Regions from separate parts of the Salinicola sp. V024 genome, predicted to be linked through region 4. Evidence: predicted binding sites of a transcription regulator. Region 4 holds the regulator's gene; each other region holds the start of a gene.
What was found. Region 4 encodes sigma-54, which starts transcription at its own class of promoters, with help from an activator protein. Its sites were predicted from a motif close to TGGCACNNNNNTTGCTNT; they were not measured.
Positions count from the first base shown of each region.

Region 1 (3,369 bases), on a different contig from region 4:
TCGCAAGACCGTGCGCACCGCCGCCGATGTGGCCGCACTGTCCGCTCCCGACGCCGAGCGCGATCTCGGTTACGTGATGAATGCCGTCAGCACGATCCGCCGCGAACTCAATGGACGCGTGCCGCTGATCGGTTTCTCCGGCAGCCCGTGGACGCTGGCGACCTATATGGTCGAAGGCGGCTCGAGCAAGGACTTCCGCCATCTCAAGGCGATGCTCTACGGCGATCCGGAAACGCTTCATGCGCTGTTGGGCATTCTGGCGACCGCGGTCACGGACTATCTCAACGCCCAGATTCGCGCCGGTGCTCAGGTGGTGCAGATCTTCGATACCTGGGGTGGTGCGCTGTCGACACCGGCCTATCGTGAGTTCTCGCTGGCCTACATGCAGCGCATCGTCAGCGGTCTGATCCGTGAACATGGCGGCCGTCGCGTGCCGGTGATCCTGTTCACCAAGAACGGCGGGCAGTGGCTCGAGTCGATCGCCGACAGCGGCTGTGACGCGGTAGGGCTGGACTGGACCACCGAGCTGAGCGACGCCCGACGTCGCGTCGGTGACCGTGTCGCGCTACAGGGCAATCTCGATCCCAACGTGCTGTTCGCGCCGCCGTCGCGGATTCGCGAGGAAGTGGCGCGGATCCTCGAGAGCTTCGGGCCGGGCGAAGGCCACGTGTTCAACCTAGGCCACGGCATCAGCCAGTTCACCGATCCCGATCACGTGACAGCATTCATGGATGCGTTGCATGAGCTCAGTCCCGCCTATCACCGGTGAGTCTATGGGCAACGAACCCGGCGCCAGAGAACCGGTCGGCGAAGGATTCGGCGACGGCCTGCTACTGTTCGACGCCGACTGCCCGTTCTGCCGGCGTTCGGTGCGCTGGCTGCTGGCGCACGAGCGCCGTGACAGCCAGCTGCGCATCGTCGGGCTGAAAAGTGCGGTCTCCCGCCGACTCGGCGAGCATTTTCAGATCGACTTCCCGAGCACCGACAGCATCTGGTACGTCGCCGCCGGCGGGCTCAGCCGCAACAGCGATGCCGCCTGGCGCCTCGCCACCCGGATGGCGGGGCCCTGGCGGCATGCCAGCGCGCTACGCCAGGTGCCGCGGCCGCTGCGCGAAAGGACTTATCGGTTCATTGGCGATCATCGCCACCGGTTGGCATTCGCCGGTGCCGAGCGTCTCGAGGGTCACGAGCGCTGGCTCGAATCGCTGACGCCCGAATTCTGCCGACGCTGCGGGCTGCCGCCCGAAATCGGCGACCAGGGGTGACCCAGGCGGAAATGGGAATGGCAACCGAGACAGCAACCAGGAGCCGACGAAGATGCGCATGAGCCGGTGGCAGACATGAGCTGGTGGCAGACATGAGCCGGTGGCAGAAAGGATGCGCCCTGGCGACGCTGATCTGGATGGCGGGCATCGCCTGGGGCAGCTTGAGCCCGGCCACCGATCTGCCGCAGCACCTGCCGTGGGACAAGTTCAACCACTTCATCGCTTACGCCGTCCTGGCCGTGGGTCTGCGGCTCAGCGGAAGCCGCTGGCGAGTCGCCTGGGTCGTGGCGATCGCTTTCAGTATCGCTATCGAAACCCTGCAGCTCTGGGCGCCGGGCCGCCACGGCGGCGACTGGGGCGATATTCTCGCCAATGCGATCGGCGCGAGCGTGGGTCTGCTGGAGCTGTCACTGGCCGGAATCATGAATCGGCGGCGTTAGCGATCCGACGCTAGCGATCCGGCTTTAGCGATCCAATCGACGTTAACGCTCCAACAATAGTCGAAGAGACCGTTCTCTTGCTGTCCGGCGACTTTGTGACGCCGGGCGTCAACCGCGTGCACCATTTTGGTGCTTTTGTTTCTTTTAAGCACTGTTTTGCAACAAATTGTTCTTTATCCGATGAGTCGTGGGACGGTCAGAAGCCGCGGGTTCAGCCAGCCGCAACGCTAGGGTAGCGTTGAAACAGGGTTTTACTGCCTGCAGCGCGAAAGTGGAACGAACTTTGCTAATTTCATCTGGGCATGTCTCGACATGCACTCAAAATGATAACGCGAGGGAGTTGATTCCATATGCGCCACAAGAATAAAAGCCTGATTGTACTGCCAGCCGCCATGCTAGCCGCGGCCGCCGTCACTTCTGTTCAGGCAGCCACGCTGGATGATGTCAAAAGCAGCGGCGAGTTCACCTGCGGCGTCAGCACCGGGCTGACCGGCTTCTCGTCACCCGATGAGAACGGCAAGTGGACCGGGATCGACGTCGAAGTCTGCCGTGCCGTTGCCGCCGCCGTGCTGGGCGATCCGGAAAAGGTCGTGTTCTCCCCGTTGACGGCCAAGGAGCGTTTCACCGCGCTGCAGTCCGGCGAAGTCGACGTGCTGTCGCGCAACACTACCTGGACCGCCACTCGCGACAACTCGCTGGGTCTGAACTTCGCCGGCGTCAACTTCTATGACGGTCAGGGCTTCCTGGTCCGCAAGGATCTGGGCGTCAAGAGTGCCACTGAACTGGGCGGTGCCTCGGTCTGCGTGCAGTCCGGTACGACGACCGAGCTCAACCTGGCCGACTACTTCAAGTCTCACGACATGCAGTTCCAGCAGGTCGCGTTCGATACCTCCGATCAGTCGGCGCAGGGTTTCGACAGCGGCCGGTGTGACGTGCTGACTTCCGACTCGTCTCAGCTGGCGGCGCTGCGTCTGCAGCTGGCCGACCCGAAAGGCGTCGAGATCCTCCCGGAGCGTATCTCCAAGGAGCCGCTGGGCCCGGTCGTGCGTCAGGGCGACGATCAGTGGTTCAACATCGTCAAGTGGACGCTGTTCGCCATGCTCGACGCCGAAGAGCTGGGCGTAACCAGCGACAATGTCGACGAGATGCGCGACAACCCGCCGAACCCCGACGTCGCGCGTCTGCTGGGCAAGGATGGCGCTTTTGGCGACCAGATGGGCATCAGCAACGACTGGGCCTACAACATCGTCAAGATGGTCGGCAACTATGGTGAAGTCTTCGAGCGTACCGTTGGCATGGACTCGCCAATGGAACTCGAGCGCGGTATCAACGCGCTGTGGACCGATGGCGGCATCCAGTACGCCCCGCCGGTTCGCTAAGCGTTAAACCGTCCTCTCGACACCGCGTCCCTTCGGTCTGAGCGCCGGGGCGCGGTGCCTCTCAACGCTCGAGTAGAGACAACTCATGCTGCGTCCATCCACTACCCTACCGCGACGGGGGCGGGGCCCCTTGTGGCGAAATCCTGCCATCCGCGCCCTGATCGTCCAGGCCGTGCTGTTTCTGGTTCTGGCGGTTTTTATCGGTTATCTGGTTCACAACACGCTGCTCAACCTCGAGGCCCGCGGTATCCATACTGGTTTCGGCTTTCTGGAAGGGCGGGCCGG
Region 1 is NZ_JBQXYB010000010.1:127,877-131,245, forward strand. Features, by position in the region: gene hemE (uroporphyrinogen decarboxylase) at 1-769, shown strand, start outside; gene ACUN9V_RS14840 (thiol-disulfide oxidoreductase DCC family protein) at 741-1,265, shown strand; gene ACUN9V_RS14845 (VanZ family protein) at 1,358-1,705, shown strand; gene ACUN9V_RS14850 (amino acid ABC transporter substrate-binding protein) at 2,056-3,084, shown strand; gene ACUN9V_RS14855 (amino acid ABC transporter permease) at 3,170-3,369, shown strand, end outside.
Region 1: a site for sigma-54 is predicted at 1,978-1,995, ahead of ACUN9V_RS14850 (amino acid ABC transporter substrate-binding protein). Genes of this name have one in related genera too.

Region 2 (3,369 bases), on a different contig from region 4:
ATCGCTGGCGTCTCGATCCTGCTGCGCGACGTCTACGTGCTGTTCACCGGTCACACACCGTCGGCCCGCAAGGTCGTGGGCCTATCACGGCTGGCGCTGGTCGCCACCATCGGCCTGGCGCTGCTGTTCGCGCTGACCTCCAACAACGTCATCAGCTATATCACCAGCATGATCGCGACCGTAATGGCGGGGATGTTCGTATGTGGCGTACTGGGCCGATTCTGGCCACGCTACAACTGGCAGGGCGCCATCGCTACGCTGATCGCTGCGTCTGCCACGTCTCTGGCGGTGATCAACGTGGATAGCTGGACGGCCTTCTGGGGCAACCCCAGTATTCCGGCGGTGCTGGTCGCGCTGGTCGTTGGCGTCGTCGTCAGCCTGGTCACGCCGGCCTCCAAAGTGACTCCGGAGCAGGCGCTCAAGATCATCGATGACGAACGCGAGCGCATGGAGCTGGATGAAGATCCGGCTGCGGCGATCAGCGGCAGCAAATCGGTCTGAGCCAATGGCAAGATGATGCCTTCGACGCCCCGCTCTCTAGCGGGGCGTCGTCGTTCCATGTCATGCCATCAGCACCCGAATCGCCATCGGTCGCTCGTCGAGATTGTCCGAGCCGCCGCGGTCGACGACCAGAAACTCGCCTTCATGCTCCAGCACCGAATGGATCGCATGCCAGGTACCGGCGCGATAGTTGACGCCCTGGCGACCGTCGGTGACGAAGGCACAGACCCTCATCGGATCGATCTCGTATCCCGGCGGCGCCACCACGACGATGAAGCGCTCCTCGTGGAGCGGCATGAACGCCTGGCTGCCCAGCGGATGGCGCTCCAGCAGCTCGATCTCCAGCGGCAACGAGACCGGCTGGCTCACGAACACGCTGATCAGCGGTCGTGACGGCGCGTCCAGAATCTCCACCCGAGCCAGATCGTGATGTCGCTGGGTGCGCCCGTTGTTGATCGGGAAAGCGGCGCTGGTGCGCGCATCGATCACGTCCCCGAACGGCGCGAACGCCTCCGCCGTCAGGGGCCGCGCGGTCAATTCCATCATGATCTCTATTCCCCTTTGGTCAGTTTCAGATGTCGGCCGCAAATGTTGGTTTCGGCTTCCTGAATCCGGCTATCGTACACAAAACCCACCGATACCGTTTCTCGCACCGATAGAGTGCAGAGGAACAATATTTTGCGCCTTGATCATGCTCTGCCACTCATCATGAGCCTCTAAACCTGTTTAATGGTCTCTGTAGAGCGCGCTTTACCGAGATCCAGCGAACAGGTCCTTATGAAACCCCACGGCCTAACGCCTTGGTCTGCGACGTGATTATTCGTCGCCGACCGTCTCCTGCCCAATTGCGACAACCTTAGACCATCGTTAATGGCCAAAATGGCACACATCTTGTATACAAAAAATGTGATCACAATCACAAGACGGCCCCGCGGAGGGCACACGCCATGTCGCAACAACCTCCCGGCTACAGCGATCGGCTCTACAACGCCGACCTGGCGCCAACCACGCAGAACTGGAACTGGTACAACATCCTCGCTTTCTGGCTCTCCGACGTTCACAGCGTCGGCGGCTACGTGGTCGCCGCCAGCCTGTTCGCGCTCGGCCTGGCCGGTTGGCAGGTGCTGATCTCGCTGTTGGTGGGCATCTGCATCGTCCAGATCTTCGCCAACCTGATGGCGAGGCCGAGCCAGAAAGCCGCAGTGCCGTTCCCGGTGATCTGTCGGCTCTCGTTCGGTGTACTGGGCGCCAACATTCCGGCGATGATTCGCGGCCTGATCGCGGTGGTGTGGTACGGCATTCAGACGTTTCTCGCCTCCAACGCCCTGACCATCGTGATCCTGCGCCTGTTCCCCGGCATGGAATCGCTGGCCGGACCCAGCTTCCTGGGGCTCTCCTACCTGGGCTGGATCAGCTTCATGCTGCTGTGGTGTCTGCAGGCGATCGTATTCTGGCGCGGCATGGATTCGATCCGGCGCTTCATCGACTGGAGCGGCCCGGCGGTCTATCTGGTGATGTTCGCGCTCGCCGCCTGGCTGGTGTGGCAGGCGGGCTGGGCCAATATCAGCTTTACCCTGAGCGATATCCAGCTCTCTCCCGGCGAACAGCTGTGGCAGATGGTGATCGCGGCCGCCATCGTCGCCGGCTATTTTGCCGGCCCGACGCTCAACTTTGGCGATTTCACCCGCTATGCGCGCACCTTCGATGACGTCAAACGCGGCAACTTCTGGGGCCTGCCGGTCAACTTCCTGGTGTTCTCGGCGACCACGGTGATGATGGTCTCGGCGACGATTCCGGTATTTGGCGAGATGATCGACGACCCGATCGAGACCGTCTCGCGCCTCGACAACACCTTTATCGCCGTACTGGGGGCCGCGACGTTCGTGACGACGACCATCGGCATCAACATCGTCGCCAATTTCGTCGCCCCGGCGTTCGACTTCTCCAACATGGCACCGAGCAGGATCAGCTTTCGCACCGGCGGCTACATCGCCGCCGTCGGCTCGATCTTTCTGACCCCGTGGAACCTGTTCAGCAACCCGGAGATCATCCACTACACCGTCGATCTGCTGGCAGCGGCCATCGGCCCTCTCTACGGCATCCTGATCATGGACTACTACCGCATCCGCCGCGGGCATATCGATGTCGATGCCCTGTTCAGCGTCGATCCCGGCGGCCCCTACTGGTATCGCAACGGTTTCAATCCGGCGGCGGTGAAGGCGGTGATCGCGGCGAGCGTGATCGGCATCGTGATCAACTTCCTGCCGCTGGGCGATCTCGGGCACTTCTCGGTCTTCATCGGCGGCGCGCTCGGGGCGATGTTCTATTCGATGGCGATGCGCCGCGCCACCGCCGCGGCGGCTGTGGCGTCATGAGCTGAGCAACGCTTTCGGCCTGCCAAGGCTACGGCCGGATATCCGCCAGAGCCGCGACCATAGCATCGAGAAACAGGCGCGTCTTACGCGGTAACTGCTTCCCCATGGGATACAGCGCCATGATCGGCGCTTCGCCGAGATGCCATTCCGGCAGCACACGCTCGATGGTTCCCGCCGCCAGATCGGCGGCGACATCGACCTGAGACTTGATAAGAATCCCCTGGCCCGCCCGCGCCCAATCGTAAGCCGCATCGGCATTGTTGACCGACAGCCGCGTTTGGCCGATCCCGGAAGCGGCTCGCCCGTCGTCATTTATGAGCCGGACGTTCGCGGTGAAGCTGCCATGGCGAATGAAGGCATGCGCCTTCAACGCATCAGGCGTGGTGGGTCGACCATAGCGGTCGAGATATGCGGTCGAGGCCACCAGTATCCGGCGATTGTCCGCCAGTTTTCTCAACCGAAGCGTGCTATCGGCTGGCTGCCCGATGCGAAT
Region 2 is NZ_JBQXYB010000010.1:100,403-103,771, reverse strand. Features, by position in the region: gene ACUN9V_RS14720 (sodium:solute symporter family protein) at 1-501, shown strand, start outside; gene ACUN9V_RS14715 (ureidoglycolate lyase) at 562-1,047, opposite strand; gene ACUN9V_RS14710 (NCS1 family nucleobase:cation symporter-1) at 1,449-2,876, shown strand; gene ACUN9V_RS14705 (LysR family transcriptional regulator) at 2,905-3,369, opposite strand, start outside.
Region 2: a site for sigma-54 is predicted at 1,382-1,399, ahead of ACUN9V_RS14710 (NCS1 family nucleobase:cation symporter-1). Genes of this name have one in related genera too.

Region 3 (3,369 bases), 470 kb from region 4:
CGGCGGTATCGATCAGAGCAACATGAGCGAGTGGCATGCCCACGGTGTCGCCGGCTTCGGGTTCGGCAGCAATCTCTACAAGCCCGGCCGGAAAGCCGAAGAGGTCGGCGAGATCGCCGCCGAGCTGGTCGCCGAGTGGCGGCGGCTGACCGAAGTCGCCCATCAGGCGGAGCAGCTCGAACGCGAGGCCGACGCATGAGCGGGGAGCAGCAAAACAGCGCCGCCGAACGCCTGATCGTCATTGACTGGGGCACCAGCAACTTCCGGGCGTTTCTGGTCGACACGACCAGCGGCGAGGTGCTCGACAGCCGCCGTTCTGCCTCCGGTCTGCGCGCGTTGAGCCAGAGCGAATTCCCCCATTACTGTGCCTCGCAGACCGATGACTGGCGGAATGGCGATGGCGCGGCTTCGGGTGCTGACGGCGCGACTTCGGGTGGTGACGGCACGGCTTCGGGCGCTGACGGCGCGGCTTCGGGCGCTAAAAAAGTCCCGGTTTATCTCGCCGGCATGGTGGGCTCGGCGCGGGGCTGGTACGAGGCGCCGCAGCTGGAGCTGCCGGCAACCGCGGCCGATCTCGCGGACAATGTCGTCGCAGCACCCGGGCTCGACAACGTCTGGATCGTACCGGGGGTCAAGCAGGTGACGCCCGAACACGTCGACGTGATGCGCGGCGAAGAGGTCCAGGCGTTCGGTGCGTTGGCGCTGGCGGGTGTCGACAGCGGCGATTGCTGCCTGCCGGGCACCCACAGCAAGTGGGCGCGTCTCGATGCTGGCCGCATGGTCGAATTCACCACCGTCATGACCGGCGAGCTCTATCACGCCGTGCGCTTTCATACCCTGCCGGGGGAGCCGGCCCGCGACGAGGCGCCTTTCGACGAGGCAGCATTCCGGCTGGGCGTTTCCCGTGCCGGCTGCCCGGGCGGTGTGATGCATGCGCTGTTCGAGGCCCGCAGCCGGCATCTTTACGCGGGGCTCGAAGCGGGGCAGGTGGGCAGCTTCCTCTCCGGTGTACTGATCGGCGAGGAGGTGCATGCCATGCGCCAGGCACGTCCCGGACTCGAGGTCGTACGTCTGATCGGCGCGGAGTCGTTGCGCGAAAGCTACACCATCGCGCTGGAAGCCGCCGGACTCCGCGTCGAGGCCATCGACAGTGATCGGGCGACGCTGGCCGGCGTCGGCGCCATTGCGGCGAAACACGCCCGGCGTTGACCCCCGGCGTCACCGCTCGTGTCGATGATGCATCTAATGCAATGCACCTAAAACAATGCATCCACGACAATGCCCCTATGACGATGCACCTCAATAGTGCACCGAAACGGTTTGCGGCAACCGCGTCGAGGGTTTGATCAGCGAATGTTTGATCGGTGAAGGTTCGATCAGATTAGGTCCGATTAGCGCTGTTGACGGCCCGTGGTCAGGACAAATGGCCCGGGCCGTCGTGTTTGGCATGATCCGTGCTACCTTCATCCATGGAACTTTCCTATAGAACTGCCGACACGCAGCCGCCCGCGTACGACATGACGAGGTGAAGCGATGCAGGTGAACCCATGACGCAGCCGGCCTTGAACAAACCGTCCCTGATGGTATTTACCGATCTCGATGGATCGCTGCTGGATCACGATACTTACGACTGGCAGCCGGCGTCGGCCTGGCTTTCGCGCCTCGAGCGGCAGTCGATTCCGGTCATTCCCACCACCAGCAAGACTCGTAGCGAACTGCTGGCGTTGCGCCAGGAACTGGGGCTCGAGGAAACCCCGTTCATCGCCGAGAACGGCGCCGTCATCGGCCTACCGCCCTCATGGCAGCATGCGCGCCTGGATCGCGATCCCGCCTCGCCGGACGGTCTGGTGGTCAAGACCCCCAGCATGGATGTGGACTTCATCCGGCGGCGCCTGGACGTGGTGCGTGAGCGTCACGGTCTGCGCTTTCGACGCATGGGCGAGATGGACGTTGCCGAGGTTCGCGAGTTGACCGGACTCAGCGAGTCCGGTGCCGCACAGGCCATGGATCGGGAGGGCAGCGAGCCGCTGGTGTGGGAAGACGACGACATCAAACTGCAGACATTACATGAGACGCTCCAGGTTGATGGCTTGCGGCTGACTCGCGGCGGTCGTTTCTGGCATGTGATGGGCGCCGTCGACAAGGGCCAGGCATCGGACTGGCTGGTGGCTCGATTCGAGGCGCTGCGGGGCTATCGTCCGCAGACGATCGGCCTGGGTGACGGGCCCAACGATCTGACGCTGCTGGCGGCCACCGACATGGCCGTTGTCATCGCCGCCAAGCATGGTCAACCAATGCCGCTGGAAAACCCGCGGGTCTACCGAACCGAAGCGCAGGGACCCGCCGGTTGGTCGGAAGGGGTATCGCACTGGCTGGTCAGCGAACTGGGGTGGGACACGAACGAGCCGTCCTGAAGAGGATGACGCGGAAGGGATGAGGTCGAACGGACGGGATTGAGCGGTTGAGGTTGGATGACTGAGGTTGAACGGCTGGGTTTGGATGGCTGGGTTTGGATGGCTGGGTTTGGATGGCCGATGGTGGATAGACAGTCCCGATAACCGGCGTCAGGGAACGACGCCAGGAAGACAATATGACGAGGGCGCTTCATGAGTGATTTTTATCAGAACGGTATCGTTACCAATTTTCACAACCTCACGCGTCGCTCGGTGGAAGCACTGGAAAACGACCTCAAGCAGTTCTCCCGCAGCCGCCCGATGGGGTTGATCCTGCCGTCGCTGTATTCCGAGCTGGAAGGGCCGGCGCTTTCGCATATCGTCGACGAGCTGTGCAAGGTGCCCTATCTCAGCGAGATCGTCATCGGCCTGGATCGCGCCGATCGCGAGCAGTTTTTGAAAGCGCGCGAATTCTTCTCCCGTCTGCCGCAGCATCACCGCATTCTCTGGAACGACGGGCCCCGGCTCCAGGCCCTGCAGCAGGAGCTGGCGAAGGAAAATCTGGCGCCGCTGGAGCCCGGCAAGGGCTGCAACGTCTGGTACTGCTCCGGTTACGTGCGCGCGTCCGGCAAGGCCGAGGCGATAGCGCTGCATGACTGCGATATCGTCACCTACGACCGCGGCCTGCTGGCTCGGCTGATCTACCCGGTCGCCAATCCGCGGTTCCACTACGAGTTCTGCAAGGGCTACTACTCGCGTATCGCCTCCGGCAAGCTCAATGGGCGTGTGGCGCGGTTGATGGTCACGCCGCTGATTCGTGCCTTCAAGATGATCTACGGCCCGCTGCCCTATCTCGACTATCTCGACAGTTTCCGCTATCCGCTCTCCGGCGAGTTCTCGATGCGCGCCGACGTGCTCGACGGCATCCGTATTCCCAGCGACTGGGGGCTCGAGATCGGCGTGCTTTCCGAGGTGC
Region 3 is NZ_JBQXYB010000001.1:160,742-164,110, forward strand. Features, by position in the region: gene ACUN9V_RS00710 (2-dehydro-3-deoxy-6-phosphogalactonate aldolase) at 1-199, shown strand, start outside; gene ACUN9V_RS00715 (2-dehydro-3-deoxygalactonokinase) at 196-1,209, shown strand; gene ACUN9V_RS00720 (HAD-IIB family hydrolase) at 1,548-2,414, shown strand; gene ACUN9V_RS00725 (glycosyl transferase) at 2,607-3,369, shown strand, end outside.
Region 3: a site for sigma-54 is predicted at 1,444-1,461, ahead of ACUN9V_RS00720 (HAD-IIB family hydrolase). Genes of this name have one in related genera too.

Region 4 (3,369 bases):
CCGCCTTCGTGCTGCTCGACGAACCCTTTGCCGGTGTCGATCCGATTTCGGTCGGCGATATCAAACGTATCGTCCGCCAGCTTCGTGACCGCGAAATCGGCGTGCTGATCACCGATCACAATGTGCGCGAAACGCTCGATATCTGCGATAACGCCTATATCGTCGGCGATGGCCAGATCATCGCGGAAGGTCGTCCGGACGCCATTCTCGACAATCAGCGCGTGCGTGACGTCTATCTGGGCCACGAGTTCCGGCTATGACCGCCTTGCGAACCGGCACCAACTGATGCGAGCCACTGGCATGTTTCTTGCATCGTTTTCCTGCATAAGTCGTTGCACGCCACCCGATCAGTCAGTAACGTAGTCCCCTTCTCGTTGATTGTGACGATCGCCTCACCATGTCCATGAAGCCCTCGCTGCAACTTAGAGTCGGCACGCAGTTGACCATGACGCCTCAGCTTCAGCAGGCGATTCAACTCCTGCAGCTGTCGACGCTCGACCTTTGCCAGGAGATCCAGCAAGCCCTCGAATCCAATCCGATGCTGGAGCTGGAAGAGCCCTATTCCGAAGAGCCCTGTTCCGAAGAAGAGTCTCAGGAAGCGCCCGAGGACGAATGGGCAAGCGATATTCCCGACCAACTGGCGCTCGACAGCGACTGGAGCGACACCTACCAGGATGCCAACGCGGGCTCGCTCAGTGGCAACGGCAGTAGCAGCGAAGACGCGCCGGATTTCGACCGCAATGCAATCGCCACCAGCCTGCACGACCATCTGTCATGGCAACTGGCGATGGGGGATTTCGACGGCCGCGAGCGCGAGCTGGGCGAATGCCTGATCGACGCCATCGGTGACGACGGCTATCTCACCGGCTCACTCGACGAGCTCGCCGCCGGCCTCCGAGCCCAGCGCGGCGAAAGCGTCAGCACGGCGGACCTCGAGCATGTCCTGATGCGGGTACAGCAGTTCGATCCCACCGGGGTCGGCGCCCGCGATCTGCGCGAATGCCTGCTGCTTCAGCTCGGCGCGCTGGCGAGCGAAACGCCGCTGCTGCCCCAGGCCAAGCGGCTGGTACGTCAGTTTCTGGAGGCACTGGCCGGCAACGACCGACGCCTGCTCATGCGGCGCCTGCGCCTGGAAGAAGACGAACTCGACTGCGTCATCGCCTTGATTCGCACGCTCGAACCCCGCCCGGGGCAGCGCTTCGATACCAGTCGCGACCACTACGTGATTCCCGATCTCGTCGCCACGCCCTCCCCCGAGGGCTGGCGTATCGAACTCAACGCCGAATCGCTGCCGCGCCTGCGCATCCAGCCGGACTACGCAGCGCTGATCAAACGCGCCGACAAGAGCGACGACAACACCTTCCTGCGTCAGCACCTCCAGGAGGCCCGCTGGCTGCTCAAGAGCCTCTCCAGCCGCAACGACACCCTATTGCGCGTCGGCCGCGAGATCATGTCGCGTCAGGTCGATTTCCTCGCCCACGGCGAGGAAGCCATGAAACCGCTGATCTTGGCCGACATCGCCGGCAGCGTCGAACTGCATGAATCGACGATTTCCCGCGTCACCACCCAGAAATACATCCACACGCCTCGCGGCGTCTTCGAATTGAAGTACTTCTTCTCGAGTCAGGTCGGTGGCCAGCGAAGCGATGGCGACAGTTATTCGAGTACCGCGATTCGCGCCCGACTCAAGAAGCTGATCGGCGAGGAGCCACCGCGAAAGCCGCTCTCGGACAGCAAACTGGTCGAATTGCTGGCCCAGTCGGAAATCTGCGTCGCCCGGCGGACCGTGGCCAAATATCGTGAAGCCATGGGCATTCCCTCCTCCAGCGAACGCAAACGTCTGGCTTGAGTCCGAGCGGAAGATCAACCAACGCTCGCCAATCTACGTCAGATCGATCACGATGACTTTGCAGTGCCCTGAAAAGGGTTACAATCCGAAGTGCCATCTGCCGCAACAGGAGCGTGCCATGCAAGTGAACGTTACCGGCCACCACGTCGAGCTGACCGACGCCCTACGGGACTATGTTGGAGAGAAGCTCGTTCGTTTGGAGCGTCACTACGACAACATCACCAATGTTCAGGTCACCCTGAGTGTCGAGAAGGAGCGTCAACAGGCTGCCTGTACCCTGCATGCCGCTGGCGCCGATCTACACGCCGAGGCTAGCGAAACCGACATGTACGCCGCCATCGATTCGCTGGCCGACAAACTCGACCGTCAACTGGTCAAACACAAAGAGAAGGCACAAGCCCGCGCCCAAGGCGCTGGCGCCCGTTAACGCCTGATGATGACACTGGAAAGCATTCTGCCCCCCGAACGTACCCTTTACGGGGTCACGGGGGGCAGCAAAAAACGTCTGCTGGAATTCTTCAGCACCTTCATCGCCCAAAACACACCCAGCCTGGATAGCCAGGAAGTTTTCAGTCGTCTGATCGGCCGCGAGCGGCTGGGCAGCACGGGAATCGGTCACGGCGTTGCCATCCCTCATGCGCGCAGCCCTCACTGCAAGGTGCCGGTGGCCGGTTTCATGCGCCTGGAGGATGCGATCGACTTCGATGCGATCGATGGCGAACCGGTCGACCTGGTGTTCGTACTGCTGGTGCCGGAAGAGGCCGATGAAGCCCATCTCTCGCTGTTGGCAGAAGTCGCCGGCATCATGAGCCAGAGCAGCGTCCGCCAGCAGTTGCGTCAGGTCGAGACGCAGGCCGCGCTGCACGATGCGCTGGTCGACGCCATCCGCCATCACAGCAGCGACGACGGTTAAATCAGGACGGACAAACCATGCAGCTCGTCATCATCACCGGCCTCTCGGGATCGGGAAAATCGATCGCCTTGCAGGCGCTGGAAGATCTGGGCTACTACGCCATCGACAACCTTCCGGCCAATCTGCTGGCGCCGCTGATCGACGAGCTGCGCGGCGCGCCGCCCTCGCGGTCCAATGTTGCGGTCAGCATCGATGCCCGTAACCTCCCGGAGTCGCTAGAGCGCTTTCCGGGCCTGCTGGAGGCGGTGCGCGAGCGCGGCATCGACACTCAGGTCGTCTATCTGACCGCCGATGCCAAGATCCTGCTCGAGCGCTACTCGGCCACCCGTCGACGCCATCCGCTGACTCGCGGTAACGACATGACGCTGGCCGAGGCCATCGATCACGAGCAGGAGTATCTCGCACCGATTCGCCGCATGGCCGACCTAGTGATCGACACCCGCGGATTATCGGTACACGACCTACGGGGGCGGATCAGCGAACAGGTCGCCAGCCACCGCGGCGGACGCCTGACCCTGACCTTCGAGTCTTTCGGTTTCAAACGCGGCGTGCCGCTGGATGCCGACATGGTGTTCGATGCACGCTGTCTGCCCAACCCGTTCTGGGA
Region 4 is NZ_JBQXYB010000001.1:627,254-630,622, reverse strand. Features, by position in the region: gene lptB (LPS export ABC transporter ATP-binding protein) at 1-260, shown strand, start outside; gene ACUN9V_RS02860 (RNA polymerase factor sigma-54) at 398-1,849, shown strand; gene hpf (ribosome hibernation-promoting factor, HPF/YfiA family) at 1,968-2,276, shown strand; gene ACUN9V_RS02850 (PTS sugar transporter subunit IIA) at 2,286-2,762, shown strand; gene rapZ (RNase adapter RapZ) at 2,780-3,369, shown strand, end outside.